3 regions of the Mesorhizobium sp. M0074 genome follow, and region 2 is predicted to be linked to each of the others. Evidence: riboswitches for the same ligand, from Rfam matches in the RefSeq annotation. Region 2 holds a riboswitch; each other region holds the start of a gene.
What was found. A riboswitch is a leader RNA that binds a small molecule or an ion and turns the genes downstream of it on or off. The one in region 2 is predicted to bind cobalamin.

Region 1: another riboswitch for cobalamin. It lies ahead of metE (5-methyltetrahydropteroyltriglutamate--homocysteine S-methyltransferase); the one in region 2 lies ahead of NKJ73_RS08215 (CbtB domain-containing protein).
Region 3: another riboswitch for cobalamin. It lies ahead of NKJ73_RS17480 (DUF1636 family protein); the one in region 2 lies ahead of NKJ73_RS08215 (CbtB domain-containing protein).

Annotation. Positions count from the first base shown of each region.
Region 1 is NZ_JAMYUM010000031.1:31,447-41,009, forward strand. Features, by position in the region: gene NKJ73_RS30520 (trans-sulfuration enzyme family protein) at 1-677, shown strand, start outside; gene NKJ73_RS30525 (dihydrodipicolinate synthase family protein) at 730-1,632, shown strand; partial or broken gene NKJ73_RS30530 (FMN-binding negative transcriptional regulator) at 1,667-1,843, shown strand; gene metE (5-methyltetrahydropteroyltriglutamate--homocysteine S-methyltransferase) at 1,888-4,233, opposite strand; cobalamin riboswitch at 4,329-4,528, opposite strand; gene NKJ73_RS30540 (MFS transporter) at 5,021-6,649, opposite strand; gene NKJ73_RS30545 (transposase) at 6,940-7,617, shown strand; gene NKJ73_RS30550 (adenosine kinase) at 7,650-8,642, opposite strand; gene metK (methionine adenosyltransferase) at 8,743-9,563, opposite strand, start outside.
Region 2 is NZ_JAMYUM010000004.1:272,527-282,089, forward strand. Features, by position in the region: gene NKJ73_RS08175 (creatininase family protein) at 1-231, shown strand, start outside; gene NKJ73_RS08180 (serine hydrolase domain-containing protein) at 296-1,450, opposite strand; gene NKJ73_RS08185 (tyrosine phosphatase family protein) at 1,570-2,073, opposite strand; gene cobD (threonine-phosphate decarboxylase CobD) at 2,070-3,125, opposite strand; gene cbiB (adenosylcobinamide-phosphate synthase CbiB) at 3,124-4,095, shown strand; gene cobO (cob(I)yrinic acid a,c-diamide adenosyltransferase) at 4,463-5,080, opposite strand; gene cobU (bifunctional adenosylcobinamide kinase/adenosylcobinamide-phosphate guanylyltransferase) at 5,082-5,603, opposite strand; gene NKJ73_RS08210 (CbtA family protein) at 5,596-6,378, opposite strand; gene NKJ73_RS08215 (CbtB domain-containing protein) at 6,394-6,573, opposite strand; cobalamin riboswitch at 6,610-6,806, opposite strand; gene NKJ73_RS08220 (SRPBCC family protein) at 7,157-7,324, shown strand; gene NKJ73_RS08225 (heparan-alpha-glucosaminide N-acetyltransferase) at 7,542-8,540, shown strand; gene NKJ73_RS08230 (methyltransferase family protein) at 8,557-9,063, shown strand; gene NKJ73_RS08235 (MerR family transcriptional regulator) at 9,082-9,468, opposite strand.
Region 3 is NZ_JAMYUM010000012.1:20,976-30,538, forward strand. Features, by position in the region: gene nuoG (NADH-quinone oxidoreductase subunit NuoG) at 1-187, opposite strand, end outside; gene NKJ73_RS17440 (helix-hairpin-helix domain-containing protein) at 262-957, opposite strand; gene nuoF (NADH-quinone oxidoreductase subunit NuoF) at 1,036-2,340, opposite strand; gene nuoE (NADH-quinone oxidoreductase subunit NuoE) at 2,351-3,418, opposite strand; gene NKJ73_RS17455 (NADH-quinone oxidoreductase subunit D) at 3,419-4,609, opposite strand; gene NKJ73_RS17460 (NADH-quinone oxidoreductase subunit C) at 4,619-5,224, opposite strand; gene NKJ73_RS17465 (NuoB/complex I 20 kDa subunit family protein) at 5,230-5,811, opposite strand; gene NKJ73_RS17470 (NADH-quinone oxidoreductase subunit A) at 5,802-6,167, opposite strand; gene NKJ73_RS17475 (winged helix-turn-helix domain-containing protein) at 6,503-7,702, shown strand; cobalamin riboswitch at 7,732-7,935, shown strand; gene NKJ73_RS17480 (DUF1636 family protein) at 7,974-8,393, shown strand; gene cobW (cobalamin biosynthesis protein CobW) at 8,404-9,444, shown strand; gene NKJ73_RS17490 (cobaltochelatase subunit CobN) at 9,461-9,563, shown strand, end outside.

The DNA of each region.
Region 1 (9,563 bases), on a different contig from region 2:
GCGCCCACGCGCGCGGTGTAAAGGTTGCAGTCGACAGCACCTTCGCCTCCCCCGCGCTCCAGCGGCCGCTCGAACATGGGGCAGACCTCGTGCTCCACTCGCTGACCAAATACATCAATGGGCACGGCGATGCCCTTGGCGGGGCGATTCTCGGCGACGCGCAAACGCTCCGCACGCTGCACGAAACGGGCCTGCGCTACATCACCGGCGCAGCGCTCTCGCCCATGTCAGCCTTCCTGATCCTGCGCGGTCTGAAGACGCTCACGCTGCGCATGGAACGGCACAGCGCCACTGCCCTTGCGGTGGCTCAGGCGCTCGAGGCGCACCCGGCGGTGGCATGGGTGAGTTATCCCTTCCTCGACTCGCACCCTGATCAGGTGACGGCGCGAAAGCAGATGTCCCAAGGCTCGGGCATGTTGGCCTTTGGCCTCCACGCTGGGTTCGAGGGCGCGCGCCGGATGATGGACCGGCTCAACTTGATCACCCGGGCTGTCAGCCTCGGCGATGCCGACAGCCTCATCTATCATCCGGCAAGCCTGACCCGTGCTCGTCAGCCGATCCGCAAGGATGCGCATCTGGCCGATGGAGTCGGCGAGGACCTCATGCGTCTCTCGGTGGGTCTTGAAGACGCCGAGGACCTGATCGCCGACCTGCGGCGGGCTCTGGACGCCTTGTGATGACCTGTGGTCCGGCCAGTCCCGCGCTCGCGTACAAACCCGGAGCCTTGCCATGGCATTCCTGAGCGGCCTTTCCGCGTTTCCCATCACGCCCGCCGATCGTGACGGCCGCGTCGATACCGTTGCTCTGCGCAGGCTGATTGCTCGGCTTGGCGCCGCTCAGGTCGACTCCATCGGTCTTCTCGGCAGCACCGGCACCTACATGTATCTGTCGCGCGAGGAACGGCGACGGACGCTCGCCGAGACCTTGGACGAAATCGCCGGGCGAACGCCGGTCGTGGTGGGTGTGGGCGCGTTGCGCACCGATGAAGCAGTGAGGTTCGCGCAGGACGCCAAGGCCCTTGGAGTTGCCGCGGGGCTGCTTGCGGCCGCCTCCTACACCCCGCTCACTGAGGACGAGGTGTTCGAACATTTCTCGACGGTGGCGTGCGAGAGCGGCCTGCCGATCGTCGTCTACGACAATCCAGGAACGACGCATTTCCATTTCACCCCAGCACTCGTCAGCCGCCTGGCAAAGGTGGGTGGGATTGTCGCTATCAAAAATCCGACAGACAAGGGCGAAGCGATCAAGAGCCATCTGGCCGACCAGAGGCGCACTGTGCCGGAAGGGTTCTCGATCGGCTACAGCGGCGACTGGAACGCCGCAGAGGCCATGATCGCCGGCGCCGACACATGGTACAGCGTCCTCGCCGGCATCCTGCCCGAGGTCTGCGTGAAGATCGTCACGGCGGCGCAACAGGGCGATGCGGCCGAAGCGCGACGGATCGATGCCACGCTTGCGCCGCTCTGGAGACTCTTCAAGGAGTTCTCGAGCCTTCGCGTCGTCTATGCACTCGCCGAATTGCTCGACATTTGCCGTGCCGACCCCCCGCGTCCCATCCTGCCTCTGCCCTCAGCAGCGAAGCGCCAGATCGCCGCCGCGTTGGAACGCTTGCCATCGGATGTCAACCGGTGAACAGCGAACCCGGCGGCCAGTGAAGGAACCTGTCATGTATGTACCCGCGCATTTCGATGAACCGAGCCGAGAAGTCCTTTACGAACTGATCGAGAACAGCGCACTTGGCATGCTGATAACCCATGGCCGGAGCGGTCTCGACGCCAATCACATCCCCTTCGAACTCGACACGTCACAGGGAGAAAACGGTTCCCACGGCCCACATGCGGCAGCCGAGAACTCACCACATGGTGAGCAACCAGGAAACCTTCCGGCCTACACTTTCTCCCGGAGCGCGCGTGCTGCATCGACCATGTTCATGAGGGCAGGGCGGACCTCCTCCCATTTGCGTGTTTTGAGGCCACAGTCCGGGTTTACCCACAGTTGGGAATCCGACAGTCGCTCGCGGGCAAGCATGACGAGATCCGAAATCTCCCCGACTTCCGGGACACGTGGTGAGTGAATGTCGTAGACTCCGGGCCCGATTTCGTTCGGATATTTGGAGCTCGTGAAGGCGTCCAGCAGTTCCATTTTCGAGCGCGACGTCTCAATCGAAATTACATCCGCATCCATTTCGGCGATCGCGTCGATGATCTCGTTGAACGCCGAATAGCACATGTGGGTATGGATTTGAGTCGCGTCCTTTACACCCGTTGAGGCGATCCGGAAGCATTCGACAGCCCAGTCGAGATAGTCTTTCCAATCAGACTGGCGCAGTGGCAATCCTTCGCGAAACGCGGCCTCATCGATCTGGATCATCCTTGCGCCGGACCATTCGAGATCCCTCACTTCGTCGCGGATGGCAAGCGCGATCTGGCGGCAGGCTTCGGAGCGCGGTACGTCGTCGCGAACAAAAGACCAGTTGAGAATGGTCACTGGGCCTGTGAGCATTCCCTTCACAGGGTATTCCGTAAGCGACTGGGCGAATTGCCACCAGCGCAGCGTCATCGGATTGGGCCTCGATACGTCGCCGAAGATGATGGGGGGGCGCACGTAACGCGACCCATAGCTCTGCACCCAGGCATGCTGGGTGAAGGCGAAGCCGGACAGCTGCTCGCCGAAATGCTGTACCATGTCGTTTCGTTCGAACTCACCGTGCACCAGCACGTCCAGCCCGATCTCTTCCTGCCAGCGAATTGCAGCCTCGATCTCCTTCTTCAGGAAGGTCTCGTAGTCGACATAGCTCAGCTGGCCCTTCGCATGAGCGGCCCGCGCCCTGCGTACCTGCGGCGTCTGCGGGAAGGATCCGATGGTCGTCGTCGGGAACGGCGGCAGCCCGAGCGTGCCGGCCTGGACTCTGGAGCGCTCGGCAAAAGCGCTCTCTCGTCGCTTCATGCTGTCGTCAATGCTGGCGATCCGCCCCTCAACAAGCGGGTCATGGATCTTCGTGGATGTCACGCGGGTGGCGGCAGCCTCGGCAGACGCTTTCAACGCGCCTGCCACCGCATCCCTGCCTTGGGACAGGGCCCGGGCCAGCAACACCAACTCGTCGGTCTTCTGGGCCGCGAAGGCGAGCCACGACCTGATGTCCGCGTCGAGTTCCGTCTCCATGCGCAGGTCAATCGGCACATGCAGCATCGAGCAAGAAGGCGCGATCTCGACGCGGTCCAAGGGCCAGCCGGCGACGATCGGTTTGATGCGGTCGAGAATGGCGGGCAGGTTCGCACGCCAGACGTTGCGGCCATCGATCAAGCCAAGCGAGAGCACCAGATCCTTCGGTGCGAGCCGACCCACCGTTTCCAGCTGCTGGGGAGCGCGCACGAGATCAATATGCAGCCCGGCCAGGGGCAGAGAAACCGCGGTTTCGAGATTGTCTCCCAGCGGCCCGAAATAGGTAGCCAGCATGATCTTCAGCTCGGGCGCGGCTTTCGACAGCTGGCCATAGGCGAATTCGAACGCAGCTCGTTCGTTCGGGTTCAGATCGAGGACAAGCGCTGGCTCATCGATCTGCACCCAGTCGGCTCCCGACAGCTTCAGCCTCTGCAGGAGTTGCTCGTAGACGGGCAGCAGCCGCGGCAGGAGCGCGATGGGATCGAATCCCTCGGCAGGCGATTTCGCCAGCTTGAGGAAGGTGACCGGTCCAAGGATGACTGGGCGTGTGTGAATGCCGAGGGCTTTAGCCTCGAGGAAGTAATCAACCGGCTTCGTCGACGAAAGAGCGAACGTTTGATCATCGTTTAGTTCCGGCACAATGTAGTGATAGTTGGTGTCAAACCACTTGGTCATTTCCATCGCGGTTACACCAGGCCGATGAGCCGCATGCTGGTGACCACCGTGCCCACAATCCTCCGTCTGACCTTGGTTGCCGCGCGCCATAGCGAAGTAGATGTCGAGTGGGACCTCGCCGCCATTCCAGGCGTAACGAGACGGAAGGGCGCCGACCATGGCTGCGGTGTCGAGCACATGGTCGTAAAGCGAGAAGTCGTTCGACGGGATTTTCGACACGCCGCGATCGTGCTGCTCTTCCCAACTAGCGGCACGGAGCGCCTTCGCCGTCGTGAGAAGGTCGGCGGCGGAAGATTTTCCGGACCAGTAACTTTCAAGCGCGAACTTCAGTTCTCGCCGACGACCGAAGCGCGGCACGCCGAGCGTTGCTACAGGAATTTGCTGAGAGACAGTCATGCCATACCCCGATGGTTGGGGCGTCGGTGACAAGGAAGGCGCTAGCAGGCCGGCACGAACGCCAGGCTGCAGCGGCCACCGAGACACCCCGCCCATGGACGTAATTCGCCGTGGCAGGTCTCCTGGCTCGCGGGTCATAGCCTCTACCCGTCTTCCCAAGGCTATTCGCCTCAGTGACATGAGTGGGGTTAGCTTGCCGCTAACAGTTGCGGGGGCAGCGCCGGCATCGCACCGGCTTCCCTCTTAGCTCCGCTGCGGCACCGCCGTACGGAGAACCACGACACGGGAGACAATTACAGCAGCTCGCTTCTTTGTCAATGCCGCATAAAGAAATGTTTATGTCGTTATGTTAAATTTCGGTTGGCATGTTGCCAAAGGTCGCCTCGAAAGCGAAAACTGTGGAAGCCTTGAGCGGCCGGTAAATCAAAGCGATGACGCACAGCGGTCCGGGAGGATAGGAGTTCGTCGGCTGCCGGGCGCAAACATACCGGCAAGCGCCGTGGTGCTGCTTCGCGCATCATGCGAACGCCACCTCGGCATCGAACTTCGGCTCCGAGGTTCCGACCGCTTCGTCGGTGATCTGCTCGCGACCATATTCGGCTCAATGGCGAGGCTGTTGCCTAGGAAGCTGTTGGCCGTGATGCCCTCGGTGATACGACACAATGATTTCGAGGGGAGCACCCGAGGCCGGCGCAGCGCGTGTTGCGAAGTGATCGAGGCCAATGTCTCGACCTGCTTGTTCGCAGCCCACCGGCTCAAGGTAACCGGCTCAAACCAACGGGCCAGCTCAAGTCCTGTCCAAATGAGGCCTGAGCGGCAAATCGTCGTGCACGCGCACGGTTTGGCGTTCGATCTTGTGATGCGTCTTGGGCGGGCAATCGCCACGGTGCAGCGCTTCCAGGCGCGCAACGATTTCGGCGTCATCCTGGGTCTGCCTGTTGTTGTGGCGAACATACTCGACCCAGGTTGGCACATGATAGCACTCGGTCCATAGTTCGGGCTTTTCCAGGTCACGCAGCAACGCCCATTGTCTGGCGCCATCTCGCAGCCGGGCTTTTCGCCACGATGTCATCACACTGAGAAATTCTGGGACATCTCTCTGATCGATACGATAATCGACCATCACCATGATCGGACCGCTTCGTGGCCGCAGATCAAGTTGCAGCGTCGGTTCGCTGAACTTGTTGGTCGGATCCAGATTGAGCGTTTCGAAATCCGGCTGACGCAGAACGATGCCCATCAGTCCACCAATCACAAGAACCACGCTGGCGACGAGGAAGGCTCCCGAAACACCTTGGACATCCGCCAGTTCGCCCCAAAGCCAGCTTCCCGCCGCCATGCCGCCGTATGTGGCCGTCTGATAGAGAGACAGGGCGCGTCCAACCACCCACCGCGGCGCCGAAAGCTGCACTGTGACGTTAAACAGCGAGAATGATTGAATCCAGGCCGCACCGGCCGGCATGAGGAGGAGACAGCTCAGCCAAACGTCCTCACTCCATGCCAGAAAGAAGCAGCTGATCGCCAGTATAAAGAACGCACCGCGAATGACCCATTCGTTGGAGAGAACTTCTCGGACCCGCCCAATGAGGAGCGCGCCGCAAATCGCTCCCAGGCCGAAGAAGCCGAGCATCACGCCGTAGGTGACTGCGGTCCCTTTGATCTGTTCGCGAGCGACCAACGGCAGGAGAGCCAAAATCACAACGGCGGTGAGGCCGAAAATGAAACTCCGGCACATCACCTTGAGAAGGTTCGGCGACAAGAGCACGTAACGGAAGCCCGCCGCCATCGCACTGCCGAAAGCCTCCCGCGGCAGCGCTTGTCGTGCCCGTACCGCTTTCCACCGCAACAGCGCAGCGATCAGAGCGAAGTAGCAAAAGACGTTAAAGAGGAACGCGAAGGCCGCACCGGCTGTGGCCACGATTAGGCCGCCAATCGCCGGCCCGATGCTGCGCATGAGATTGTAGCTCATGCCGTTGAGCGCAACCGCGCTAGGCAGGTGTTCGCGAGGCAGGATATCCCCCATCGAGGCTTGCCAAGAGGGATCGTGCAATGCCCAACCACAGCCGATCAGGAAGGTGAGACCCAGAAGGATCCAGGGTGTCATTTCCCCCGCATAGGTCAGGAACGCCAGGAAGGCGGATACGCAGACCATCAGCAGTTGCGCAGTCAACATGATCCGGCGACGGTCAAAGTTGTCCGCGAGCGCTCCCGCCGCGAGGGAGAAGATCATGTAGGGGAGGGTGGTCGATGACTGGACGAGCGCCACCATTCCATGGGAGGTGGCGATGCTGGTCATCAGCCAAGCCGCCGCCACACCTTCCACCAGGGTGCCAAGGTTCGAAACGAGTGCAGCCGACCATAGCGAACGGAAGGTCTTGTGCTGAAAAGGAACGAGTGAAGATGTTCTCTTCGCCATTGTGGGAAGCTTCGGGATCGACCGCGGGGCTGGATTTGGTTCGCCTCACTCAACCATGGCCTCGCCGTACAAGCCAAGCTGCCACAGTGGCGCGCCTGCTAACCCAGAAAACTTGGCGGCCTTACAGGCATGCGCAGGACGCGCGAAGCCGCTCAAATCTCCCCAGATGGGTCAGCCATCGAAGACCGGCATCACTTGCCCGTTGAGCGGCTATACGATAATGCTCCGCGCTAACCAGGAAGCGCCAAAAATTCGAGCGGCGACTTCATTCTCCTATTCAGGAAGGAACTATGAGGCGGCAGACGCGACCATTCACCGTGGAAGTCAAACAAAAGCGCAATTATGAAAAATCCGCACGTTCCATCTGGGGCAATTTCGACATCGCCGCGGCGATGGCCGAAACAACAAACGAAGTCGAGCCGTTAAATCGTCAGCTTGTTGACTCTACTGTAGTGGCCCTTGATGCTGAACTTTTGCACAAACCTCGAGTGGAGCATTTCATGGCCAATCCCCTGGAAACCGAGTCAGCAGTAGTTCATAGCGAACCGGCAGACAAAGCGGAAACGCCAAAACCGAAGACGAGAGCGCGGCGGTCGAGGAAGCCAGAAGCTGAGGCGAGCGCGCCTGCCCGCAAGGAGGGCGCCAAGCCGATATCCGCGACCACTGAAGCACCGCCGTCAGCGCGAACAGGCCGAAAGAGCTACTCCGCGAAGGATCGTGCCCAGAAGCTGGCGCAGATCGAGACCTCGATCGGCGGCGGCGCTACTCTCAAGAGCGCGGTGAAGCAAGCCGGCATCTCGGAACAGACATATTATCTTTGGAAGAAGGCGGCGGCGCCGGCGGCGGACAGTGACGGGCTGAAGGATCTCGTCGCGCTCGAGGAAGAAAACAAGCGGCTAAAGAGCCTGCTTGCCGATCGTCTCCGCAAGGAGAATGCGGAACTGAAGAAAAGGCTCGGGCTGGATTAAGGAGGGTGGGCAGCTGGTTCTTGGCTCGCCACCTACAGCAATCCCGCCTGCTCCGCCTCTCTGCGCAAATTCTGGCGTGGCCTTGGGCCGATTTGCTGGATGACCAGCCCGGCTGCCAGCGAGCCGAGATCGCCGCAATCCTTGAGGCTGCGGCCTTGCGTGTAGCCGTAGAGGAAGCCGGCGGCGTAGAGGTCGCCGGCGCCGGTGGTGTCGACCAGCTCGCGGATCCTGGTCGCATTGATGGTCACGGTCTCGTCGCCGCGCACGATGACCGAGCCCTTTTCCGAGCGGGTGACGGCGGCGATCTTGCAGTCCCTGCGGATCTGGGCCAGCGCCTCGTCGAATGACGCGGTCTGGTAGAGCGACTTGATCTCGTGGCTGTTGGCAAAGACGATATCGACGGTGCCGGAGCGCATCAGACCGAGGAATTCGTCGCGGTAGCGATCGACGCAGAACGAGTCCGACAATGTCATCGACACTTCGCGCCCGGCGGCGTGGGCGAGCTTAGCCGTCTGCCTGATCGCCTCCTTGGCGCGCGGCGGGTCCCACAGATAGCCCTCGAAATAGGTGACGGCGGCGCCCGACGCCTTGTCGGCCTCAACATCCTCCGGGCCGAGCTCGACGCAGGCGCCGAGATAGGTGTTCATCGAGCGCTCGCCGTCCGGCGTGACGAAGATCATCGAGCGCGCCGTCGGCGGTTCGCCGTTAAGCGGCCTGGTGTCGAAGGCGACGCCCTGGGCATGCATGTCATGCGCGTAGATTTTGCCGAGCGCGTCGTTGGATACCTTGCCGAAGAAAGCGGCGCGACCGCCGAAGGAGGCGACGCCCGCCGCCGTGTTGCCGGCGCTGCCGCCCGAGGCTTCAATGGCCGGGCCCATGCGGCTGTAGAGCAGTTCGGCGCGCCTCGTGTCGATCAAATTCATTGCGCCCTTGATGATGCCGTTGGTCTCCAGGAACGCCTCGTCGCACTGGGCGATGATGTCGACGATGGCATTTCCTATACAAAGCACGTCATAGTCCGGCATCAATGTCTCCGCGAAAATCCCGACGGCTTCTTGCCACGCCGGCCGGCCGGCGGGTCTGGCGAGTTGGCTTTCCGGATGCCAATCCATTCGGCGTCGGCCCTCACGGGGCGGCGAGTCCTGCCTCGCGACGCAATTCGTCGGCCCTGTCTGTCTTCTCCCAGGTGAAATCAGGCTCTTCACGGCCGAAATGGCCATAGGTCGCGGTCTTGCGGTATATAGGGCGTAGGAGATCAAGCATCTTGATAATGCCTTTCGGTCTGAGATCGAACAACTCAAGAATGAGGCGCTCGATCCTTCTTTCCTCAACCCTCGCTGTCCCGAACGTGTTGACCATGGCAGAAACCGGACTGGCCACGCCGATTGCGTAAGCAAGCTGCACCTCGCAGACGTCCGCAAGTCCGCTAGCGACGATATTCTTTGCAACATACCGGGCCGCATAGGCAGCTGAGCGGTCAACCTTGGACGGGTCCTTGCCCGAAAAGGCGCCGCCGCCGTGACGACCCATCCCACCATAGGAATCAACGATGATCTTGCGTCCAGTGAGACCACAGTCGCCGCGCGGCCCGCCGACTACGAACCTCCCCGTCGGGTTGACCAGAATTCTGACGCCTTCCGTCTCCAGGTGGGTCGGCAGGACAGGCTTTATGATTTCCTCAATGACGCCCTCGCGGACCGTCTCTTGCGAGACTTGCTCGTCATGTTGGGTCGATACGACGATGGTATCAAGGGCGACCGGGCGCAACCCCTCATAGCGCACTGAGACTTGGGATTTCATATCAGGACGCAACCAGCCAAGCTGTCGTGCTTTCCGGACATCTGCCTGTCGTTTCGTCAAGCGATGCGCGAGCTGGATCGGCAAAGGCATCAAGGTATCGGTTTCGCGGCATGCGTAGCCGAACATGAGGCCCTGATCTCCCGCTC
Region 2 (9,563 bases):
AATTTCGTGTCCAAGGTCGCCCGCGCCGAAAAGGAATTTTCGCTGCTGCGCCACACCGGAACGCACGCCTTCGCCTGGATCGCCAGCGATCTCAACCCGAATGGCGTGGTCGGCGACGCCAGCATTGCCACCGCCGAAAAAGGCCGGCTGACCGCCGAACATCAGGCCGACGGCTTCATCGGCCTGCTGAGGGACGTGGGCAAGGCAAAGCTGGCGGATTGGTTGGCGTAGGTGTTTGATCCCACCACCTCAGGCCTCGCTCACGAGGGGCGATTCCATTCGCGCGCGAGGATCCTCACTTCACCTCTTGAAGCGGCGACACCGTGTAGATTTCGTCGAGTATCTTCACCATCAAGGTGTTGGCGGTCGCCTGGCCGTCGAGCGCGAGAGTCAGGTTGGTCCATATGACCAGGGTGACATCATTGGCCGGATCGTAGCCCATGAAGGACTGGTAACCGGGCATCTCGCCTTCGTGATAGTAGATTTCGTTAGGCCCGAAGGTCAGCGTTAGGATGCCATAGCCGTATTTTTGCATGGCGGGTTCGCCCGGCTCCGGCGCCTCAGGGCTTGCAAGCCACTGCCGCTGGAAGTCGGCATTGAAGAGCTTGCCCCCGACCAGCGCGCGCATCCAGGTCGCGAGGTCATCCGCGGTGGAGATGACTCCGCCAGCCGCAAAGTAGGCGGACGGGTTCTGCCATGTGTCGTCGTTGGGCTTGAGCGTTCCCGCCCTGGCCGCAGCCTGGAGGTCGTCCGGATAGGGCGCATCAGCCAGGGCGTACGAAGTACTGCCGTAGAGATAGCCGTTTGAGTATGGCTCGGGGATGGCGTTCGACGTGCTCGGCGGCAAAGCGGTGTTCTTCATGCCGAGCGGCCCGAACAGGCGGTCCCGGAAGATGGTCGAGAGCGGCTTGCCGTCGATCTTCTCGGCAACAAGGCCGAGCAGATAGTAGTTGGTGTTGTTGTACTCGAATTCGGCACCCGGCGCGAAGTCCGGCGGCCGTTTGAACGCCATGCCGAGTACTTCATCAGCGGTCCATACCCTGTAAGGATACTTGTCCAGGCTTTCGGCAAGTTCCGGCGCATCGGTGAAGTTAGGGAGGCCGCTCCGCATTGTTATGAGCTGCCGAATGGTTATCTCGTCGCCGTTGGGAACGCGCTGGACGTATTTCGAGATCAGATCGGCGAAGCTCAGTTTCCCCTCCTGCACCAGTTGCACGATGACAGCGGCGGTCATCGTCTTGGTGTTCGAGGCCGCACGGAAGTGGGTATCGGCGCGCGGCGGGTTCGTGGCACCCAGTTCAGTCGTACCATAGCCGAAGACGAGGTTGCCCCGCGGAGTCTTGAGCAAAACCATGGCACCGGGCAGCATAAGTTCCTTGGCCAAACCCTCGACAGTGGCTTGGAGCGCTGCCAGGTCGATCGACTTGAGAGCCGGCATGGACGCGGCCATGGCGCTGCCTGTCGCGCAGACCACGCCAACAACGATGGCCAAAATTCTCCCGATCATCATTCGCCCCTTGGCCGTGTCCTAGAACTCCTGCGCACTTTTCCTGGAATTTGTTTTTAGGCTCAGATTTTCAATTCGAACGGCGTGCCTTCGAAAGCATCCGCGCCGCGCCCGATCGCCTGGATCGCTTCGATCATCCGGCCCCTGCGATCGAGCAGTGCGTCGGCAATTGCGATCAGCCGCGGATTGGGTGTCGCCGTGGGCGACAGCGCGCGCAGCGTCTCGGCCAACTCGGCCTCGTCGCGCTTCGGCGCCAGCGCTGCCGCGATGATATAGGCCGAGGCGGTCGAACGGCTGATGCCGGCATAGCAATGCACCACCAGCGGCCGCGAGCGATCCCATTGGCGGGCGAAATCGAGCAGGTTCAAGACATGCTCCTCGCCCGGCATGGTCATGCCCTCCTGTGCCACCGCAATGTCGTGCATGACCAGATGCAGATGGTTTTCCCTGGTGATCGAGGCCGGTCGCATCACCTCCGTTCCGGCGGCGAGCAGCGAAAGCAGCCGCTCGGCCCCGGTCCTTGCCACCGTTTCCTCGATTTTTGCCAGGGAACAAACATGGATCATCGCGAAGTCTCCTTGGCCCCATCGTCGCGCCGCGAGGCCCAGCCGGCAAGTGCCGATTCGAGCCGCCGCCATTCTTCGTCGGCTCCCGGCAGGCCGGCGCGCAGCACAGCCGGACGATCGGCGAAATGCCGAAGCAGGATGCCGCGCTGGCCGAGCACCGAAAACAGGCCGGCGGCGCCCGCCAGCCTGATATAGCGGAACAACGCGGTGCCACCGACGACAGGCACGCCGAAGCGGCCGAACAGCGTATCGAGCCGTGCGGCATCCTCGGCCAGACGGCGCCGCATCCCGGCCTGCCAGCCGGTATCGGCAAGCGCCCTTATGCCATATTCGAGCGCCGGCCCGGCAACCGCCCATGGCCCGAATTGCGCCTCCAGCCGCTCGACCGTCAGCGCATCGGCCAGTGCAAAGCCGAGCCGCAGGCCGGCCAGGCCGAAGAACTTGCCGAACGAACGCAGCACGACGATGCCGCCCTGGTCGACGTCGCCGGCCAGGCTTTCGCTGCGCGGGCCGACATCCATGAAGGCCTCGTCGACGACCAGCAGCCCACCTCTGGCGCGTAATGTCCCGGCAAGTCGAAGCAATCTTTCGCGCTCGACGACGCGCCCGTCCGGGTTGTTGGGATTGACGACGACGGCAAGGTCGGCCGCCGCCAGGGCTTCGAAATCATCGACTTCAGCCGCCGCATGGCCGGCGATCGCCGCTGCCCGCCGATGCTCGGCATAAGTCGGCCCGAGCACCAGCGCCGTGCCCGGGCTGACCAGGGAAGCGACGCGCGGCAACAGAATCTGCGTGCCGGGCGCCGCCGCGACATTCGCCGCCGACGGGGCGCCATAGGCGCTTGCCGCGCGTTCAGCCAAGTCGCGGCTGCGCGCTGTTTCCGGCAATCGCGACAGGGCGGTGGCGGGCAAATCGAAAAGCGGGTAGGAGTGCGGATTGATCCCGGTCGAGAGGTCGACGAAAGGCAGCGGCGCGTGAGGGAAAAGCGCCCTCGCCCGGCCAAGGCTTCCGCCGTGGTCCACTGCCGCCGTCACTCCATCAAGAGACTTCATGCCGATCCTGATCACTTTCCTGTCGCTGGCCATCGAACTTGTACTCGGCTACCCGGCCCGGCTCTTCGATGCCATTGGCCATCCCGTCACCTGGTTCGGCAGGCTGATATCCTTTCTCGACCGCAGGCTCAACCGCGCCACTGATTCCGACGCGGACCGTCGCTGCTGGGGCGTCGTCGCGCTGCTGGTGATCGTGCTGGTGCCGGCCGCCCTCGCCCTCTGGCTCGAAACCTTGCTTTGGAGCATTCCACTCGGCTTGTTGGTCACCGCAATCCTGGCGATGTCGCTGCTGTCGCAGAAGAGCCTGGCCGAGCATGTCGAAGCGGTCGCCGACGCCCTCGACAGCGGCGGACTGGATATGGGCCGCATTGCCGTCTCGCGGATCGTCGGTCGCGACCCGGAAAAGCTCGACAGGGCCGCTGTCTGCCGCGCCGCGATCGAAAGCCTGGCCGAGAATTTCTCCGACGGCGTCGTCGCGCCGGCCTTCTGGCTCGGTATCGGCGGGCTCGCCGGCGGCGTCGCCTACAAGGCCGCCAACACCGCCGATTCGATGATCGGCCACCGCACTCCGCGCCACGAAGCCTTCGGCTGGGCGGCTGCGCGCTTCGACGACTGGATCAATCTGCCGGCGTCGCGGCTGACGGCTCTTCTGATCGTACTCGCCGCTTTCCTGGTCAAGGGCGCCGACGCCAAGGGCGCCTGGCACGCCGTGCGGCGCGATGCGAAAAAACACCGCTCGCCCAATGCCGGCTGGCCGGAAGCAGCGATGGCCGGCGCGCTCGGCCTGGCGCTCGCCGGCCCCCGTTCCTACGACGGCGTCATGGTCGAAGACGCGTTGATGGGCGAAGGCGGCCGGCACGATGATGTCGAGAGCACCGACATCCGACGGGCGCTGAAACTCTACCGCGTCGCCGACTTACTGCTGATCGCGCTGTTCGGCGTGGTCGCGGTGGTTGTTATCTTGGCGTGATCTGCGCTCGAGATCGAGCGGAAACAAAAAACCCGCCAAGCGACGGGTCGTTGGAGCCCAATTAGCACCATACCGAAATTAGTAGCATAGCCGCCGGCACAAAGCAAGAACAAAATAAGGCTACGCCTCAAATAATCGCGTCAGGTCGGCGCCGCCCCTCACCCTTACCATTCCAGGGGCGAGCCGCTTCGTGCGGCTTTCCCTTCTCCCCTTGTGGGAGAAGGTGGCCGCGAAGCGGCCGGATGAGGGGTGTTCCAGCTTGGCACCAACAGCGCTCCGGCCAGCACCCCTCAACCGTCTTGGCGCTGCGCGCCAATCCACCTTCTCCCACAAGGGGAGAAGGAAGAAGAGGCGCCAGCACCAGCCCTCAGAACTCAATCCCTTGCTGCGCCTTCACGCCGGCGGAGAAGTGGTGCTTGGTCACGCCCATCTCGGTGACCAGATCGGCCGCCTCGACCAATACCGGTTTGGCGTTGCGGCCGGTGACGACGACATGCAGGCCTTCGCGACGCGCCTTCAGCGCCGCGACCACCTTTTCGAGATCGAGGTAGTCGTAGCGCAGCGCGATGTTCAGCTCGTCGAGCACCACGAGGCTGATCGACGGCTCGGCCATCAGCTCCAGCGCTTTCGCCCAGGCAGCCTCGGCCGCCGCGATGTCGCGCTTCAGGTCCTGTGTCTCCCAGGTAAAGCCTTCGCCCATGGCGTGCCAGACGACACGGTCGCCGAAGGCGGCAAAGGCGTCTTTCTCGCCGGTGTGCCATTTGCCCTTGATGAACTGAACGACGCCGACGCGCTTGCCATAGCCGAGCATCCTGAGCGCCAGCCCAAAGGCGGCCGTGGTCTTGCCCTTGCCCGGTCCGGTGTTGACGATCAGCAGCCCCTTCTCGACCGTCTTGGCCGCGACCTCGGCGTCCTGCACCGCCTTGCGCTTGGCCATCTTGGCGCGGTGGCGTTCCTCGTCCTTGGGATCGATAGTATCAGCCATGTCATTTCACCTTGAGCGGCAGCCCCGCCACCATCAAAAGCACGGTGCCGGCAACAGCCGCGACGTCCTGGTTCAGCCGGCCGGCGGCGTCGCGAAACCGTCTTGCCAGCGCATTGTCCGGCACGATGCCCTGGCCGACCTCGTTGGACACCACGAACCACGGCCCACGCGGCCGCGACAGCACATCGGCCAGCCTCCGGCATTCGGCCTCGACATCATGGTCGGCCAGCATATGGTTGGTCAGCCACAGCGTCAGGCAGTCGATCAGCACCGGCTGGCCGTCAGGCAGCGCTCCGATCGCGCCGGCAAGGTCGAGCGGCGCATCGATGGTCGTCCAGCCGGCGCCGCGGCGCGAGCGGTGCAGCGCGATGCGCTGGCGCATCTCGTCGTCATAGGCTTGCGCCGTGGCGATATAGCTCCAAGGCGGCGGACAGGCCGTTACCAGGCTCTCGGCATGCGCGCTCTTTCCGGCCCGCGCACCGCCGATGACCAGGGTCAGTGCCCCGGCAGCGCGGTCAGGCAAAGCTGTCGCGCAGGCTGGTCGCCGTGCCCGTGAAGCGTCCACGCACCACGCCGACGACCGCGCCGAGCACCAGCCAGAACACCAGATTGGTCAGCGTCACCGCCACCACGAACTGGTGGTGCAGGTCTTCCGGGATCGCCGTCTCGAAGCTATCGGGCTGCGGCGCGCCGACGATATGCGGCGCAACGATCAACGCCACGGCAAGAGCCACCAGCGGCAGCGATCTGCGGAAGACGATAAGGCCGAGACCGGCCGCTGTCGCCACCACTGTTGCCCACCACCATATCTGGCGTTGGACAAGGTCGGCCGCCGGCATCGCCGGCAGTTCCGGCGGCAGGCCGAGGCCCGGCGCCAGCGTGAACGCGGCAAAGCCGGCCAGCCCCCAGAACAGGCCCTGGCGCCAATTGCCGATGCCGCCGGCGAATTCCGAAACCGCAACCAGGACCAGCGCAAAGCCGATGCCGGTGACGATATTGGCAACGACGCTGAAGCCGAAGCGCTCGAAACCGTCCGCCGGCGCCCAGCCTTCGTCCTCAGCCGGAGCCATTGCTTCAGCCGGTGCCGGCGCGGCGCTGCTCATAGCCGTCGTGCCCGCAGCGTTTTCAGCCGGTGTCGCAGGTGCCGCGGCATGGTCATGGCCGCCGCCGGCCTGTTCGTAGACTTCCGCCTTCAGGATGAGCGGCACCGTGGCATAGGCTTGCATGCAGGCGAGAGCCACGCCGGCCACAAGCCCTGCGATCGCCGCGATGAACACGACGTTGCGAAACAGTGTCATGATGTCAGCCCCTTGTTAGTGGCAGGGAAAGCCCATCGAATGGCGATAGTCGTGCGCGGCATTGTGGACCGCATCGATATGCGAGAAGCCGACAAAGCCCATGACGAAAATGCCGAGGAATGCAGCAAGCGCCAGCTGCATGAGACGCGACTGCGAGGAGGCGGAAGCGCCGAGCGAAACGGAAGCGGTATTCATGTCTTGTCCTTTCGCCCTCCACCCGAGGGCATAGAAGTCAGTTTCCTGTCGCCGGCAGGTCTCCTGGCTCGCGGATCAGCGCCCTTCCCCACCTTCCCGAAGGCGAACCTTCAGTGGCATATGGAGAGGACTACCGCACACAGTTGCGGGGGCAGCCACGGCATTGGGCAAACAACTTGCCCTCACCGCATTCCCTCTTGGTTCCAAACGGAACCGACGACATCAGCGACTATAGGCAGAATCGCCGCGCCCGGCAAACCAAATTCCGCCGGATCGTGTGGCGAATGCGCCGCCTCGCCAAGCCCGGTCGGCCGGCGCCGCGATTGACAATTTTCGCAGCCGGGTGTCGGCTGGCGGATGGGGAGGAAGCCGGCATGCAACCCAGCCCGAATGAGCGCGGTCCCTACAACGGCCTGACGCGGGCCGAGCCGACGCTGCCGTCATCAGCCTATTGGGACATCGCGGCCTATCAGCGCGATCTCGAGGCCATCTGGTATCGCAACTGGCTGCTCGTCTGCCGCGAGGCGAAGCGCTCGCCGATCCGGCCGCGGATATCGACAACATCGTCGCCTTCGGTACCAAGGTGCTGGAGGAGGATGCTGATATCTGCGAGGTCAACCAGATGGGCCTGCGCTCGATGCGCCACAAGGCCGGCGTACTGATGCCCGAGGAATACGACTTGCACCGCTTCCACAACTGGGTGCGCGAGCGCCATGCGGCGCTCGCACATCAAAGCGATTTGGGCAGATAGCGCCAGGCGACGAAGCCGCAGGCCGCCGCCAGCAGCCCGAGTGTCGCGAAAACCGCGCCCAGTCCGAAAAACGCCAGCACGCCGGCCAAAGGCTTTCCGGCTCTGGCCTAAAGCAGTTCTGATGCCGACCGGTACCAACGCGACGCAAGGCCCTGCTTCTTTTGACGGTGGCAACCGTGATAGTCGTCTTGCCGGGCTGAACCAAGACAGCGAGACCATGAGCATCGACACGCCGAGCGCAGCCGTTCAGGATCAACCGAAGTCGAAGCGCATCGCCGTTATCGACATTGCACGCGGCATCGCTTTGCTTGCCATGGCGAGCTATCATTTCACCTGGGACCTCGAATTCTTCGGCTACACCGATCCCGGCCTCACCGCCTTCGGCTGGTGGAAAATCTACGCGCGCTGCATCGCCTCGAGCTTCCTGTTCCTGGTCGGCATCAGCCTCTATCTCGCCCATGGCAAGAAAATCCGCTGGACCGGCTTCTGGAAGCGCTTCGCCATGGTTGCCGGGGCAGCGCTCGCAATATCGCTGGTCACCCGCATCGCCACGCCCGACGGCTTCATCTTCTTCGGCATATTGCACGAGATCGCGCTCGCCAGCCTGCTCGGCCTGGCGTTCCTGCGCCTCCCGGCGCTGCTGACGCTGCTTGTCGCCGTATTCGTCGTCGCTGCGCCTTTCTACCTGCGATCCGAAACTTTCGATCATCCGGCTTTGTGGTGGGTCGGCCTGTCGGCGACCAACCCGCGCTCCAACGACTACGTTCCACTGCTGCCCTGGTTCGGCGCCGTACTTGCCGGCATCGCGGTTACCAAGCTCGCCGCCACCTCCGGCGCGCTGACGCGGCAGTCGGCCTTGGCGCCCGGCCGCTGGGCAAATCCGCTGGTCTTCATCGGCCGGCACAGCCTTGCCTTCTATCTGATCCATCAGCCGGTGCTGATCGGCTCGGTCTGGCTGTTTTCGCAATTCATGCCGGCGCAGGCCGAAACCAGGGAGGTGCGTTTTCTGAAATCCTGCCAGATATCCTGCGAGCAGGCACGCGACACCGAGTTCTGCTCCAGCTATTGTGCCTGCATGCTGGACACTCTCCAGGGCGAAGCCTCGCTTGACCGGCTCTACAGCAACGATCAGTCCCCGGAGTGGAAGGCGCATATTGGCGAGCTCGCCGGCACCTGCACCGCCCAAACCGAGGCGGCGGAACCGGGAACGCGCTAATCGAGGGAGGACAATAATGAGCGACAGTCACCCGAAACCCGTGCAGCAAAATCCTGGGCAGCCGAAGCTGGGGCACATCCCATGGCCGCCGCTGATCTATATCGCCGCCATCATCGTCAGCGTCGCGCTAGGGCTGTTCTATCCGCTGCCGTGGATCGGCGATCTTCTCGGCGACATCCTGTTCGCCGCCGGCCTTGTGGGGTTGGTGGCGGTTGCCGCGCTCTGGTTCACGGCAATCCGCACCATGATCCGCGCCAAGACGACGCTCAACCCGAACGGCGTGCCTGACCATCTGGTGACTACCGGACCCTTCGCCGTCAGCCGCAACCCGATCTACCTCGCCAACACGCTGCTGCTGGTCAGCCTCGCCTTTGTCACTGGGATCGCCTGGTTCCTGCCGCTGGCGGTCATCGCGGCGTTCCTGACGCAGAAGCTGACGATCGAGAGCGAGGAGCAGGTGCTGACGGCCAAATTCGGCAAGAAATACCGGGACTACGCCAAAAGGGTGCGGCGCTGGATTTGAGGCGAGGCTGACACCGGCTTACGTGGTGACGCCGAGCTCCACCAGCCGCTCGACGCAGGATTCCTCGGCCTGGTCGAGCTCGGCCAAGGTCTCTTCGAGGTCGCGGCGTTTCTGGCGCAAATCCTCGCGCTTTTCCTCGATGCGCTTGATCATCAGCTTGAGCTGGCCGACCTCGCCGGGCGGCTCCCTGTACATCTGGATGATTTCGCGGATCTCGTTGATCGAGAAGCCGAGCCTCTTGCCGCGCATGATCTGGCGGATGAGATGCCGGTCCGACGGACGGAACAGCCGAGTGCGGCCGCGTCTTACTGGCTGCACCAGCCCTTCGTCCTCATAGAAGCGCAACGTCCGCGTCGACACGTCGAATTCGCGGGTCAGCTCCGTGATCGAATAATATTCCCGCATCGTCACTCCAATGCCCCGGCCACGCCGCGAGTTCCAACTGGCCGCCGCCGGCGCCCAGGCGCGTACCAGAATCGGCGGACAAGGCACCTTTCAAA
Region 3 (9,563 bases), on a different contig from region 2:
AGGACGCCTGCGGCTTGGGCGGGCCGCCTTTCACCTCAATCAGGCACATGCGGCAATTGCCGGCGATCGACAGCCGCTCGTGGAAGCAGAAGCGCGGCACTTCTGCGCCGGCGTCCTCGGCCGCCTGCAGCAGCGTGTAATGGTCGGGTACAGTGATCTCTTTCCCGTCGACCTTGAGCTTTGCCATTTCGCCTCAAACCCCTGCGGACGTTCCGCAATCTTTCCTTCCGGGCGCAGCCGAGACCGCGCACGATATTGAATTCACTTTTTGGCCCCGGCCAACGCGGCCGCCTGACCGATCCAGCCGTCACGGCCGATGCGGCCCTTCAACGACAGGTAATCTTCGACCCAGGCGATCTCTTGCGGCGTCCACGCGACGATCTGGGCGTATGTCCAGATGCCAAGGCCGTTCAGCACCTTTTCCAGTTTCGGCCCGATGCCCGATATCGCCTTGAGGTCGGCGGGCTTGGCTGGCCGATCCATCGGCCTGGGCTGCTTGAAATCTTCCGGCATCAGCCCGGCCGACGCATCCGCTGCAACGGTGCTCGCATTCGCCAAGCTCCGCGCCGCGGTGCTCGTCGCAATGTCGGTCACATCGTTGGCGAAGGACTGCGCCTCGGCAATCAGGGTTTTGGTCGCCGCGCGCGCCTTTATCGATGAGCTTTTGCCGGTCGCGGAAACGCGTTCCGTTCGCGCCTCGAAATCCTCGGCGACCGGCTGCCAAAGCCGCTGCGAGGTTTCGGCCGCGCCCGAAAGCACGCCCATCCAGATGCCAAAGGCGTGGTTGGCAAGACCGATGCCGAGTGCCGTCATCGCCGCCGCGCCCGCGACAGGATGCGCCAGGAGATTGACGGCATTGGCCATCTCCTTCGGCATCATCCTGGTCAGATCCTGGTTCATCTTCAAGAACGGGTCCATATCGGGCGTAAAATCGTCGGGTGTCGAAAACAGCGACATAGGTGGTCTCCTGGTCGTTTCCGTCTGCCCCGCGCTCGTTTCCTCGTTTCGGGCATTCGCCCGCATTTTTGAATTCTTCTATTCCGCCGCCGCCAGCACCGGTTCGGCGCGGTGCGCGTTGCGCGAAAACTCGTCGATGCGCCGCTCCACCTCGCCGCGGAAATGCCGCATCAGGCCCTGGATCGGCCATGCTGCCGCATCGCCCAGCGCACAGATCGTGTGGCCCTCGACCTGCTTCGTCACGTCGAGCAGCATGTCGATCTCGCGCTTCTGCGCTTCGCCGCGCACCAGCCGCTCCATCACCCGCCACATCCAGCCGGTGCCTTCACGGCAGGGCGTGCACTGACCGCAGCTTTCGTGCTTGTAGAAGTAGGAAAGCCGCGCGATCGCTTTCACGATATCGGTCGATTTGTCCATGACGATGACAGCCGCCGTGCCGAGGCCCGATTTCAGATCGCGCAGCGCGTCGAAATCCATCGGCGCGTCGATGATTTGCTCGGCCGGCACCAGCGGCACCGAGGCGCCGCCCGGAATGACCGCCAGCAGATTGTCCCAGCCGCCGCGGATGCCGCCGCAATGCGCCTCGATCAGTTCGCGGAACGGGATCGACATCGCCTCTTCGACGGTGCACGGATTGTTGACGTGGCCGGAGATGCAGAACAGCTTGGTGCCGACATTGTTGGGCCGACCGAAGGACGAGAACCAGGCGGCACCGCGGCGCAGGATGGTCGGCGCGACAGCGATGGACTCGACATTGTTGACCGTCGTCGGGCAGCCATAGAGGCCGACATTGGCCGGAAATGGCGGCTTCAGCCGCGGCTGGCCCTTCTTGCCCTCGAGGCTTTCGAGCAGCGCCGTTTCCTCGCCGCAGATATAGGCGCCGGCGCCATGATGCATGTAGATGTCGAAATCGTAGCCGGAGGTGTTGTTCTTGCCGATCAGCTTGGCCGCATAGGCCTCGTCTATGGCGCGTTGCAGCGCCTCGCGCTCGCGGATGAACTCGCCGCGCACATAGATGTAGGCGGCGACCGCGCCCATGGCGAAGCCGGCAAGCAGGCAGCCTTCGACCAGCGTGTGCGGGTCGTGGCGCAGTATGTCGCGGTCCTTGCAGGTACCGGGCTCGGACTCGTCGGCATTGACGACGAGATAGCTCGGCCGGCCGTCGCTTTGTTTGGGCATGAACGACCATTTCAGCCCGGTCGGGAAACCGGCACCGCCGCGGCCGCGCAGGCCCGATGCCTTCATCTCGTTGACGATCCACTCGCGCCCCTTGGCAACGATGCCGGGCGTGTTGTCCCAGGCGCCGCGCGCCATGGCGCCGGCCAGCGACTTGTCGAAGCGGCCGTAGATGTTGTTGAAGATGCGGTCTCTGTCCTGAAGCATTGCTCGTTCCTCAGACCGGCTTCTTGCCGGTCGGCCGGCTCCTGTTTCCGGGCGACGGCTTGGCCGCCTTGGCGGCAGCCTTCGCCGGTTTGACCTTGGCCTCCGGCGCCTTGAAAGCAGACGCCGGCTCGGCCTTGTTCTTTGGGCCCTTGCGCTGTTTCGAGACGTCCTCGACCTGCGGTTCGGCCTTGTTGGCATTGGCGGCCGAATGCAGAGGCGCTGCGACGCTCGCCGCCCTTTCCGCCGCAGGCGCGACTTTCGTCGCCGACGGCGATTTCAGCGCCGGGCTGGTCTCGACCGCATCGGTTTTCGGCTTGCTGGCATTCGAGGGCGCAACCGGCGCCGGTGCAGGCGCGGCCGAAGCCGCTGGCGGAACTGGTGCTGCGGCGGCAGCCGCCGGCTCTGCATCCTTGGCGGCCTTGGTCGCCGCCCTGGTTTCCCGGTCGCGGGTCGCCTTGAGGATCGCCTTTTCGCTCTTGAGGGTCGTCAGGCCGCTGGCCGGCTCCGAGGTGATGCGGCCGTTTTGCGGTCCTGGCGTCACCGAAGCACCTTTGCCGGCGTCATAGAGGTCGATGATCTCGGCAAGCCGCTCCGGCGTCAAATCCTCATAGGTGTCCTTGAATATCATCACCATCGGTGCGTTGACGCAGGCGCCGAGGCACTCGACCTCCTCCCACGACAGCGTGCCCTTGTCGTTGGTGTGGAATTGGTCGTGATGGATTTTCGAGCGGCACACATCCATCAGCGCTTCCGAGCCGCGCAGCATGCAGGGCGTGGTGCCGCAGACCTGGATATGCGCGCGGGTACCGACCGGATTGAGCTGGTACTGCGTATAGAAGGTCGCGACTTCGAGCCCACGGATACGGGGCATGCCGAGCATGTCGGAGATCGTCTCGATCGCCGCCTTGGTCACCCAGCCTTCCTGTTCCTGCGCCAGCATCAGCAAGGGAATGATCGCGGACTGTTCGCGCCCCTTCGGATATTTCTTGATCCACTGCTTCGCCGCCGCCGCATTCGCCCGGTTGAAGGCGAAGGAGGCTGGCTGGAGGCTGGCTTCTGCGAGACGGCGGACTGACATTTAGCGATCGACCTCACCAAACACGATGTCGAGGGAGCCGAGAACGGCGGTAACGTCGGCCAACATGTGGCCGCGGCAGAGGAAATCCATGGCTTGCAGATGTGCAAAGCCTGGCGCGCGCAGCTTGCAGCGGTAGGGCTTGTTGGTGCCGTCCGAGACCAGATAGACGCCGAACTCGCCTTTCGGCGCCTCGACGGCCGCATAGACCTCGCCGGCCGGCACGCGGTAGCCTTCGGTATAGAGTTTGAAGTGATGGATCAGCGCTTCCATCGAGCGCTTCATCGCCTGGCGCTTTGGCGGCACCACCTTGCCGTCGAGGTTAGACACCGGTCCGCTGCCTTCCTTGCCGAGCAACAGGTCGACGCACTGGCGCATGATTTTTGCCGACTGCCGCATCTCTTCCATGCGCACCAGATAACGGTCGAAACAGTCGCCGTTCTTGCCGATCGGAATGTCGAAATCCAGCTCGGCATAGCATTCGTAAGGCTGCGATTTGCGCAGGTCCCACGGCGCGCCCGAGCCGCGCACCATGACGCCGGAAAAACCCCAGGCCCAGGCGTCCGCCAAGGAGACGGTGGCAATGTCGACATTGCGCTGCTTGAAGATACGGTTGCCGGTCAAAAGCGCGTCGAGATCGTCGACCGATTTCAGGAATGGGTCGATCCACTTGCCGATGTCCTCGATCAGCTTCTGCGGCAGATCCTGATGCACGCCCCCGGGGCGGAAATAGGCAGCATGCATGCGCGAGCCCGAGGCGCGCTCATAGAACACCATTAGCTTTTCGCGCTCGACAAAGCCCCACAGCGGCGGCGTCAGCGCGCCGACATCCATCGCCTGCGTCGTCACATTGAGGATGTGCGACATGATGCGGCCGATCTCGGAGTAGAGAACTCGGATCAACTGCCCCCGCTTCGGCACCTCGATACCGAGCAGCCGCTCCGCGGCAAGCGCGAAGGCATGCTCCTGGTTCATCGGCGCGCAATAGTCGAGCCGGTCGAGATAGGGCACGGCCTGCAGGTAAGTCTTATGCTCGATCAGCTTTTCCGTGCCGCGATGCAACAGCCCGATATGCGGATCGACGCGATCGACGACTTCGCCGTCGAGTTCTAGAACCAACCGCAAAACACCATGGGCAGCAGGGTGCTGAGGCCCAAAGTTGATATTGAAGTTGCGAACGGAAGTCTCAGCCATTTTGGCGTCTCAATTCGTCTTGGCTTTTTCGTCGCCTGGAAGGACGTAATCCGTCCCCTCCCAAGGGCTGAGAAAATCGAAATTGCGGAATTCCTGTTTGAGCTCGACCGGCTCGTAGATGACGCGCTTGGCTTCGTCGTCGTAACGCACCTCGACGAAGCCGGTCAGCGGAAAGTCCTTGCGCAGCGGATGGCCTTCAAAGCCGTAATCGGTCAGAATCCGCCGCAGATCCGGATGGCCTGAAAACAGCACGCCGTAGAGATCGTAGGTCTCGCGCTCGAACCAGTCGGCGCCGGGATAAATCCCGGTGATCGACGGCACGAGCGTCTCTTCGTCGGCCTGGACCTTGATGCGGACGCGGATATTCTGTCTCGGCGACAGCAAATGATAGACCACGTCGAAGCGCTTTGCCCGCGACGGATAATCGGCGCCGCAAACGTCGATGATCGAGATGAACTGGCATTTCGGATCGTCGCGCAGGAAGGTGACCACCTCGATCAGGTCGCGCGGCTCGACTGGGATGGTGAGTTCGCCATAGGCGAATACCGCCTCGCCGATCCGGCCGACCAGTTTCTCGCCGAGATAGGTCGAGAGATCATTCAACGCCTGGGTCATGCCGCTCACCGCTCTATCGTGCCGGTGCGGCGGATCTTCTTCTGCAGCAGAAGGATGCCGTAGAGCAGTGCTTCGGCGCTCGGCGGACAGCCGGGCACGTAGATGTCGACCGGCACGATGCGGTCGCAGCCGCGCACCACAGAATAGGAATAATGATAATAGCCGCCGCCATTGGCGCAGGAGCCCATCGAGATGACGTAGCGCGGCTCCGGCATCTGATCGTAGACCTTGCGCAGCGCCGGCGCCATCTTGTTGGTCAGCGTGCCGGCGACGATCATGATGTCCGACTGGCGCGGGGACGCGCGCGGCGCGACACCGAACCTCTCCGAGTCATAGCGCGGCATCGACGTATGGATCATCTCGACGGCGCAGCAGGCGAGGCCAAACGTCATGAACATCAGCGAGCCGCTGCGCGCCCAGGTGATCAGCGCCTCGGTCGAGGTGACGAGAAAGCCCTTGTCGGCGAGCTCGTTGTTGATCTCCAGGAAGAATGGATCGTCGGACCCGACCGGCCTGCCGGTGTTGGGGTCGATGAGGCCCTTGGGCTTCGGCGCGACGAGCGTACCGGAACTGTCGTTCAATCCCATTCCAGCGCTCCTTTTTTCCATTCATAGGCAAAGCCGATGGTCAGCACCGCCAAAAACACCATCATCGACCAGAAACCGAGCATGCCGATCTGACTGAACGACACCGCCCAAGGAAACAGGAAGGCCACCTCCAGATCGAAGATGATGAACAGGATCGACACCAGGTAGAAGCGGATATCGAACTTCATGCGGGCGTCGTCGAACGAGTTGAAGCCGCACTCATAGGCGGAAAGCTTTTCCGGATCGGGGTTGCGATAGGCCACCAGGAAGGGTGCGGCGAGCAGCGCCAGTCCGACGACCAGCGCCACGCCGATGAACAGGACGATGGGCAGGTACGAACTCAACAATGCGTTCATTCTGCAGCTTTCCGTTGCGGCCAATCCACTCTGATTACAGCACCGGACCCACTTGCGGAAGCGTGACAGTTTAACCACTGAACCGTTTTAAGGGGGCTCTATGCTGCAACGCGGCGAGGGTTAGCGCAGCGCTTTCGGCGAAGCAAGTCAAACCTTGTTCAAATCGCGGTGCTGGACGGCATATCCGGGAAAACTGGTCCGATCCGCTCCTGTTTGATTTCCTTCACTTTTTACTCCACTTTTCTCTCCTGACATGGATGCCGCCAAAACCCTGCTAGCATGGCACGGAATCGCAGGTCATTTTCTCTGTCCAAAATCGTCCGGATGCCGCCTTCATGAAGGAAAAAATCTCGCTTGCCATGGCCCGTCGCATCGCGCTGGCGGCACAGGGATTCAATGACCCGCGACCCACCGGTACACCCGACCGCCGGCATCTGGCCCGCGTGCTTGCCCGTACCGGCCTGCTGCAGATCGATTCCGTCAGCGCCGTGGTGCGCGCCCATTATATGCCGCTTTATTCGCGGCTTGGCCCCTACAAGCTGGCGTTGCTCGACAACGCCGCCGTAACGCGCAAGCGCATGGTCTTCGAATATTGGGCGCATGAAGCCTCGTTCTTGCCGGTCGAGACCTATCCGCTGATGCGCTGGCGCATGCAGCGGGCCCAGCGCGGCGACGAAATGTACAGCGGGCTGGCCAAATGGGGCCGCAAGCACGCCGCCTATATCGAAGACATCTATCGCGAGGTCGCCGAACGAGGCCCGATCGCGGCGTCGGCTTTCGAAGGGCAGAAGGGTTCGGGCGGCTGGTGGGGCTGGAGCCATGCCAAGCATGCCTTCGAGTGGCTGTTCTGGGCCGGCCGCATCACCACTGCGCATCGCCGCGGCTTCGAGCGGTTCTACGATCTGCCGGAGCGCGTGCTGCCGCCAACAATACTGAGTCTGCCAACGCCCTCCCCCGAAGACGCTCACCGCGAATTGCTGCGCATCTCCGCCCGCGCCCATGGCGTCGCCACGGCAAGCGACCTGCGCGATTATTTCCGCCTCTCGCCCGCCGACATCAAGGGCCGCATCGAGGAGTTGGTCGAGGCCGGCGACCTGTTGCCGGTGAGCGTCGAAGGCTGGAACAAAACAGCCTATCTCCACAAGGACGCCCGTTTGCCGCGCAAGATCGAGGCGCGCGCGTTGCTCGCGCCGTTCGATCCTGTCGTCTTCGAGCGGTCGCGCACCGAGCGGTTGTTCGACTTCCACTACCGCATCGAGATCTACACGCCGGCCGAAAAGCGCCGGTATGGCTATTACGTGCTGCCGTTCCTGCTCGGCGACAGCATCGTCGGGCGTGTCGACCTCAGGGCCGACCGCCCGGCCGGCGTCTTGCGCGTCCATGCCGCCTATGCGGAGCCCGGCGCCCCGCCGCAAACTGCAGCCGCCCTTTTCGAGGAATTGAAGCAGATGCAGGGCTGGCTCGGGCTTGAGCGCATCGAGGTGACGGCTGCCGGCGACCTCGGCCGGCCGCTCGCGGATATCGCCGCGTCATAGACGTGCGTTGACACGACTACCCCCACAAGCCTAAATCCGTTCCAGACGGTCCCCTGCCCGCAACGGCAAGGGCCAAGAGGGAATGCGGTGCGAAATCTCGATTTCAAATCCGCGGCTGTCCCCGCAACTGTAAGCGACGAGCCTCGGCCGAAAACCACTGGGATGTTCCCGGGAAGGCGGCACCCAGGCGATGACCCGCGAGCCAGGAGACCTGCCGTCTAGGACATAAGAATCCGATCGCCTGGCGGGTTTTCCGGGCAAGGAGCCTGATTTGGAACGCGACAGCAGTTTTCCGGCTGAGACAGCGGATTTATTGTCCGGCCATGGTGATTCCCCGGCCGGCGTTACCGTCATCGTCTGCTCGTCCTGCCGTGACGAGACCGGTTCGGACGCTCATCCGCGCGCCGGCGAACTGCTCGCAGAGGACACGCGCCGCGCCGCTGGCGGCGAAAACATCAAAATCCGCACCGTCGAATGCCTCGGCAATTGCAAGCGCCGGCTCAGCGCGGCCATGCTGCGCGACGGCTGCTGGAGTTACGTCTTCGGTGATCTGACCACGACCAGCGGCGCCGATCTCGTCACCGGGGCAAAGCTGTTCGCCACCTCGACGGATGGGCTCATTCCATGGCGCGGCCGTCCCGATTGCCTGAAGCGCGGCCTGGTTGCCCGCATCCCTCCCCTTGACCTTTGAAGGACCTGACATGACCGCTGCCTCCCTTTCGCGCGTTCCCTGCACCGTGGTCACCGGCTTTCTCGGCGCCGGCAAGACGACGTTGATCCGCCATTTGCTCGAAAACGCCAAAGGCAAGCGCCTGGCCATCATCGTCAACGAGTTCGGCGACATCGGCATCGACGGCGATATCCTGAAGGGCTGCGGCATCGACACCTGCCCCGAGGAAAACATCGTCGAGCTGGCCAATGGTTGCATCTGCTGCACCGTCGCCGATGATTTCGTCCCGGCGCTGGACCAGATCCTGTCGCTGACGCCGAGGGTCGACCACATCCTGATCGAGACATCCGGCCTCGCTTTGCCCAAGCCGCTGGTCCAAGCCTTCCAGTGGCCGTCGGTGAAAAGCCGCGTGACGGTCGACGGCGTCATTGCCGTGGTCGACGGACCGGCGCTGGCTGATGGCCGCGTAGCCAACGACATGGACGCCCTGCAGGCGCAGCGCGCGCAGGACGAGACGCTTGACCATGACGATCCGGTCGAGGAGGTGTTCGAAGACCAGCTCGCTTGCGCCGACCTGATCATATTGTCGAAGAGCGACCTGATGGACGCCGCCGGCTCGGCCCGCGCCAATGCCGTCATCGGCAAGCACGTGGCGCGCGCGGTGAAGATCGTACCGACTTCGCAAGGCAAGGTCGACCCGTCGGTGCTGCTCGGCCTCGGCCTCGCCGTCGAGGACGACATCGAGAACCGCAAGACCCATCACGACGACGAACTCGACCACGAGCATGACGATTTCGATTCGTTCGTCATCGACATCGCGTCGGTGTCCAACCCGGACGAGTTGGCACAGCGCGTCGCCACGGCTGCGGAGGAAGAAAACGTGCTGCGCGTCAAGGGTTTCGTCGAGGTCGGTGGTAAGCCGATGCGGCTCTTGCTGCAGGCGGTCGGTCCGCGCGTCAACCATTATTACGACCGCGCCTGGACCGCAGAAGACGATCGCCGCTCGCGCCTCGTCGTCATCGGACTGAAAGGGCTGAACCGCCCGGCCATCGAGCGTATCCTCGCCGGCTGACAAAGCACGAACCGCGATGCACATCCTCACCACCACATCCGCCTCGCTCGACGATCTCGCCGAGCCTGTCGATCTCAGGCAAACGCCTGCGGATGTCGTGGCGCTGTCCCTCACCGACA